2 regions of the Peribacillus sp. NPDC096447 genome follow, and region 2 is predicted to be linked to the other one. Evidence: predicted binding sites of a transcription regulator. Region 2 holds the regulator's gene; the other holds the start of a gene.

Region 1 (3,561 bases), on a different contig from region 2:
CCCCACAGGCGCAAAGGCGCCGAGGAGGCTCCCGGACCGCCCGCGGAAAGCGAGTGCCCTACGTTTCAATCAACGTTCGAATTTTGACATTCCCCTTTATATGAATAACGGAAGTTTTATTCTGAATGAATTGGTAACTATTTCATGGGGAATCCGTCTATTTCTAGTAGGAGGGATTTGTATGAAGAGGATTGTAAACCTTTATATATCCATATTCGTTGCCTTTATTCTGGGTAGCTGTCAATCCACTGATTGGAACATGGATGAAGCCATTGATAAGGGGGAAGAAGGTTTCATTACGGATCTTGACGATAAAAGGATTTTGATTAAAGAGACGTATTATAAGGTGACCACTGATACATCCATTCAAGATCAACATGGTAATGACCTCGATTATTCCGACCTGGAAATCGGGATGAAAGTGAAACCATGGCACCGGGGCGGGGTGAAGGAATCATTTCCTGGGAAAGCGGAAGCGGAACTGATTCTTGTTTTGACGGATGAAAAAAGCTTGGCCGAACAAAGGGCGGTCACTGCTGCCCTCGATCATGTCAGCAAAGCGGAAAGTCAGCGTTTCATGGTTCTCGAAGTCGTCCATTTACCCTCAGAGCATGTTTATAATATCGAAATGATGAACCGTTCCAACTTGGACTCTTCATTCGTGGTGACAGTAGAGGATTTAACGGATGAAATATTATATATAAAATAAAACAGCCGGACTGAATCACTATGAATTCTGTCCGGTTGTTTTATGGGATTTTATAAAGTTTTCGCACCTAAATATTTTGGTTTCCAATAAGAATTATCCATATCCGTGATGGTTATTCCTTTAGAAGACGTAGCACTGATGAATTGACCATTTCCGATATAAATCCCAACATGGGATACCCCTGTTCCAGAAGTATTAAAGAATACAAGATCACCCTTAGCTGGTGAAGATACTTTTAACCCTGTATTTGAATAGAGCAATGATGTTGTACGCGGCAAGGTAATTCCTTGTGATTTCTGGAATACATAATAGACGAAGCCTGAGCAGTCGAATCCAGTCGGTGTCGTCCCGCCCCATTTGTAGGGTGTGCCTATTAAGGTTTTCGCATAGCTGATCAGGGTTGTATTGTTGACATTATAAACACCAAGCGCATTGAACGTGTTCCGGCCGGCAATTCCGTCAGCAGTTAACCCTTTAGATGTTTGGAATTTTTTTACTGCAGATGTAGAATAGGTGCCGTAATATGTAGTCAGTGAACCTGTATATGTGAAATAACCTTTGGTTTTTAAAAGTTGTTGTAGTTGTTTGACATCGCTATGTGTCATTCCGGGTCTGAGGGTTTGGTCTCCAATATTTGCAAAGGCTTGCAGTGGGGTTAGCATCATGGCTGATGCAACAGCAGCTGAAGCGATCCATTTCTTCATAATTTTCATTTCCTCTCTATCTATCTCTCTAGTATTGTTAACAATATTATCCTACAATACCATTATGACAATTAGACATAATTTTGGTTACAGTTTCATTACAAAAAATGAGCAGTTAGACTGAATTTAAAATAGACGAAAGCCTGTTGAAAAGGGTGGAAAAATATAAAAAAACTAAGGAAAAGGATCCATTAAAAATTATTCAAGCTGCCAATTGATTCTTTTTTAAAAAAACTATTTGGATATTCAGTTTAAATTTGGTATTTAAACCATTTTTAGTATCTATTATATTTTTCAAGGAAATTACATTAAAAAGTAGAAATTTGTATGAAAACTTCCATTGAATAAGAACGTATATTCGGTTAAAGTTATGAATATAATAAAAGCGAACGTATATTCTTGTTAGGGTGAGAAATGATGGATTATGGGACGATGCCGAAACAATCAATTATGTGTATCGATATGAAAAGTTTTTATGCAAGCTGTTCAGCGGTCATGCTTGGTCTGGACCCGCTTGATTGTTATCTGGCGGTGGTTGGTGATTTGAAGAGGACAGGGAGCATTGTGCTGGCGGCTTCCCCAAAGATGAAGAAGGAATTTGGCATCAAGACAGGTTCGCGGATGTTTGAGATCCCGAATGATCCGAGGATTGTCGTCGTTGAACCTAAAATGGCGACCTATTTAAGGGTTTCGACGGAAATCACCCGCTTGTTCAACCGTTATGTGCCCAAAGAAGCGATTCACGTATATAGTGTGGACGAAAGTTTTGTGAAAGTCGATGGTGCCGTTTCTTTATGGGGAGATGCCCGGATGATAGCTGAAAAGATAAAGGATGAAATCGAACGGGAATTACAGCTCCCCTGTGCCATTGGAATTGGACCGAACATGCTTATGGCAAAACTTTGCCTTGATTTGGAAGCCAAACATAATGGGATTGCAGAATGGAAGTATGAGGATGTGCCAAGCAAACTTTGGCCGATTTCCCCGCTTCGTGAAATGTGGGGGATCGGCAGGCGCGTAGAAAAAACCCTTCATGGAATGGGGATATTTACGGTTGGACAGCTTGCCAATTATGATCTTGAATTACTTGAAGCGAAGTTTGGAATTATGGGCAATCAGCTTTACCACCATGCGTGGGGAATAGATTTATCCGATATGGGGGCAGCGATCATCGAAGGGCAGGTGAGCTTCGGCAAAAGTCAAATCCTGCTGCGGGATTATAAGGAGGAGCATGAGGTAAAGCAGGTCATGCTGGAAATTTGCGAAGAAGTTGGAAGAAGGGCACGCACCCATCGCAAGGCAGGAAGGACGGTGAGCCTAAGCATTGGTTACAGCAAGGACGAGTTCGGCGGAGGTTTCCAACGTTCGCGTTCGATTAGCGAACCGACCAACATTACGATGGAGTTATATAAAGTTTGCCTGGAGCTTTTTCATGAGAACTATAAGCAAAAAACGGTTCGGAGCATAGAGGTCAGGCTCTCGAATATTGTGGATGATAACGAAATGCAGCTGACTTTATTCGATGCTTCGCGCTGGAAGAAGCGGGAATTGAGTTACACGGTTGATCGAATCCGCCATAAATATGGAGCCAAATCGTTATTGCGTGCCGTTTCGTATACAGAAGCAGGTACAGCCGTTTACCGAAGCAAGCTGCTTGGTGGGCATAAGGCGTAAGGTTGACTTCGAAGGGAGGGAAAAGAATGATACGTGATCGGGGCCGTATCAAATGGACATCGATGATGTTGCCGGAGCATGTGAAGATGCTTCGGGATTGGGTGGTGGAGGATGGCTATGAAACGAAGCGCATCCTGGATGAGCAGCAACTGGAAGAAATGAATGCGGTAATGGGGGAAGCGATGGAGGAAAGAAAGGATGTCACGATTGCTCATTATGAAGGAAACCGGTATCAGCTGTTAATCGGCAGGATCCATTATTATAATGAGCTCACCCAAAAGCTTCATATCGTCGATCGGTTTCAGCAGGCTCACTATATCAGGCTTTCCGATATAGCGGATGTAAGGATAATGGAATGATGAGCGGAAGGGCTGTTCCCAAGGGACAGCCCTTCAAAACGGCATCGTGAAGGAATCGGCATTTGTTAGCACGGTCAATGAAGAAAGTGACTTTCGTGTCGGCTGACGCTTGCAA
Region 2 (3,561 bases):
ATACAGAAAATTTTACTGGCACCCTTCCAGAAGTACCTAAGTCAGGTGTTTATAATGTAACAATAGATGTCAAGGAAAAAAATGTGTATGGTATTGAAAGAACCCGGACGCTGATTCGTTCGGTCTATATTGAGAAATAGTGAAATGCCTTCTCTTCTTTGAGAGGGTATCAGACTGTAGACAAATTTCTGAGTTTGCCTCAAGTCTTTTCTTTTAAAAAAGATCCAGTCGATTGCAGAAAATCCGCTTCCTTTCCGCCGACTGTCTGCCAAGCCTGCTCGGCTAGTCAGGAGTGTAAAAAACATAAAGGATAACTTACTTTTCCCGACAAATTGATCCCTTCTCTTAATTGAGAAGGGGTTTTTTGGATGTGTGTAATGGGATGTTAACATGGGTTTTAGTGTTTAATAAAAAGATTGCTGAATTGCAGCGAGAGACAACCTGTATAGGTTTAATCCGTCTTTTTATAGGATTCTCTATAAGACAAAATACCAGTTTTGAGTGCAGCATAATTGCCTATGCTTGCATAGCCATAAAACCAGCCCATGAAAATTCCTGAAACCAAGTGATGACGATGACTGATGAAAATGGAAATGAACAAGCCAAGACCCAAAGCGATGGCAGGGATGAATTTTGGATGAATATGAAACATGACCTTAATAAGTTGAGTAAGAATCATGATGGTAGGAATGGCTATCACTGCATCCCAAAAGTTTGTATGGATGGTTGGGTAGTCCATGATTTCACCACCTTGAAATGAAGTTTTCAAAATTAATTTTTGTTTTTCATCAAGGTTTTATACAATGATTACAAATTTAAAATGAATTAATAAAAGTTATAGACAAGTTTTGTAGATTTCCAGTGTTCAATTTAAAAAGCCGTCAATCCATTTAATTATATGGATTGGCGGCTTTTCCTGGTTGGTGGGGAAATGGATAAATAATACGCGGAGCGAGCCATAATCTATAATAAAAACAATTAGCCAAACATCAGAACCTTTTGTGCGGGACTTGCTGTAACCTTTTTCATAGATGAGAATACGATAAGAATGAAGATAAACAGTGAAAAATAAAGTAATACCATTTAATGGGAGGTTCTAATGAGCAAGGAAACATTTATTAAGGAAATTGCTCCCTATGCCCAGAAAATTCAACAGGAGTTTAAAATATTACCTTCTGTTGTCATTGCACAAGCTTGTTTGGAGAGTGGATATGGGACAAGTTTATTAGCAAGCAAAGGAAAAAATATATTCGGTACAAAAGGTGACTTCAAGGGTGAGTCTATCATTATTCAGACAATGGAATATGTCAATGGTGTGCCCGTTCAAGTATGGAACAAATTCAGAAAATACCCATCTTGGGAAGAAAGTCTTCGAGATCTTGCCAATTTATATGTAAAGGGGACTTCATGGAATAGAAGTCTTTATACAGCTGTCATTGGAGAAAAAGATTACAGAAAAGCACTCAAAGCAATATTCGATGCGGGGTACGCCTCGGATCCCAAATATATTGAAAAACTGGTGAACCTTATCGAAACAAGCGGTTTAACAAAATATGATGCAAGCATTGAAGAGGTTTATCATATTGTCCAAAAAGGGGATACCGTCTCTGCGCTTGCAAAAGCATACGGTTCTACACAAGTGCAGATTCAACAGTGGAATGGCTTGGTTGATCTTAATCTCATTAAAGTGAACCAAAGATTACGAGTGAAGTGAATTTTAACTGGGAGCGGTAGTTTAAGCTCTCTTTTTTATTGTAATCAGATTGTTACCAAAGTAAATATTAGGAAATAGTATAACTTCCATCCGTAATAAAGGATGTTTAAATTCCCATGAAAACCTGATTCTATTAAAAAATATATCAATATCTACTCTTCCATATGCATATTGAGAGAATTCGGGACATAAATTAAACAAACAAAAAAAGCGCGGTTAGCGCTTTTAGTGTATTTGTCTATATAAGCCTATTACTTTTCCAAGTATCGAAACATCTCGTAAAATAATTGGTTCCATATTCGAGTTCTCAGGCTGAAGCCTTATGTAATCCGGTTCCTTAAAGAATCGTTTTACAGTGGCTTCATCATCTTCCGTCATGGCCACGACGATATCTCCATTATTGGCATTGCTTTGTTGTTTCACGATGACATAATCCCCATCATGAATTCCTGCTTCGATCATACTTTCACCCATGATTTCCAGCATGAATACATGGTCATCATGTGGAACCATGCTTTCGGGAAGCGGAAAGTATTCTTCTATGTTCTCAATGGCCGTTATCGGCATTCCCGCTGTTACTTTTCCAAGTAACGGCACGTTCACGACATTGACTTTGGGAATATTGTTCGCTTCCTCCAAATTCATTATTTCAATGGCCCTTGGCTTGGTTGGGTCACGTCTAATCAGGCCTTTGCTTTCAAGGCGTGATAAATGTCCGTGTACTGTTGAACTTGAAGCAAGTCCCACTGCTTCGCCAATCTCCCGTACGGAAGGTGGATACCCTTTTTGGCGGACCTCTTCTTTAATGAAATCAAGAATATCTTGCTGCCGTTTTGATAGTTTAGTCATTTGTGCACCTCTTCCCCAATGTTCTTTGCTACATTATAGCATGGCCCCCAACTCTATACAAACATAAGTTCGAATTTTGTTGTTGACTGAAACAAACGTTCGTATTATAATTTGACCATAACATACGAACGAACATTCGCTTTGGAGGGATATTTATGAAAAATTTATACAAAAATTATATTTATACGATTCTATTAGCGGGATCAGTATTCATCTTTTCAATTTTATTCTCTTGTACATTGAACAATGATCCAAAAAAGAATTTCCTTTCTATAGAAGTAAGTGAAGGTGATACCCTATGGGGAATCGCCGAAGAATATGAAGAAGCAAATTTGACAAAAAAAGAATTCATTGGTTGGATAGAAGAGCATAATGGAGTCAGGGCGGATACAATTAAACCTGGTCAAGTCATCGTCATACCGGTTAAAGGGGAAGAAATTGTCCAGAATTTGGCCAGTGAGCAGTAAGTAGTGAAGGTAGGGTATTATGAAGGCGGTAATCTATTGTAGGGTCAGCACAGAAAAAGAGTCACAGGAAACATCATTGGCAAGGCAGGAAGATGAGTTAGTCAAATTGGCAGAAAAGATGGATGTTGAAGTCATTTCCATAATAAAAGAACAGGCAAGTGGTTATGAGTTGAATCGGGATGGCATTTTTGACATGCTCGAACTATTTAAAACTAAAGAAGCTGAAATACTATTAATCCAGGATGAAACAAGGCTGGGAAGAGGGAATGCCAAAATAGCCCTTTTCCATGTCATCCTTAAAGAAGATGTGAAAATTTATACGCTCTCTCATGACGGGGAGCTTGAGTTATCGGATTCGGATGCCATGGTCATCCAGATAGTCGGTATTGTAGAAGAATACCAAAGGAAACTACATAATCTTAAAATAAAGCGCGGGATGATAAGAGCCGTTGAAAAAGGGTACCGTCCTCAAAAAAACCTTCAGAATCAAAGGAATTCCACTGGAAGGGACCGTATGGAAATTCCTATTGA

The links. The regulator LexA, encoded in region 2, represses DNA repair genes until DNA is damaged. The targets are predictions, from matches to a motif close to CGAACATATGTTCG.
Region 1: ACIQZD_RS01575 (Y-family DNA polymerase) is a predicted target of LexA. The motif match lies at 1,761-1,774, and genes of this name have one in related genera.

Annotation. Positions count from the first base shown of each region.
Region 1 covers NZ_JBIWEV010000001.1:313,351-316,911, reverse strand. The annotation lists gene ACIQZD_RS01585 (DUF3221 domain-containing protein) at 182-709, shown strand; gene ACIQZD_RS01580 (C40 family peptidase) at 760-1,413, opposite strand; gene ACIQZD_RS01575 (Y-family DNA polymerase) at 1,828-3,087, shown strand; gene ACIQZD_RS01570 (YolD-like family protein) at 3,114-3,446, shown strand.
Region 2 covers NZ_JBIWEV010000003.1:517,622-521,182, reverse strand. The annotation lists gene ACIQZD_RS13780 (esterase/lipase family protein) at 1-140, shown strand, start outside; gene ACIQZD_RS13775 (hypothetical protein) at 452-739, opposite strand; gene ACIQZD_RS13770 (glucosaminidase domain-containing protein) at 1,100-1,714, shown strand; gene lexA (transcriptional repressor LexA) at 1,940-2,563, opposite strand; gene yneA (cell division suppressor protein YneA) at 2,719-3,030, shown strand; gene ACIQZD_RS13755 (YneB family resolvase-like protein) at 3,050-3,561, shown strand, end outside.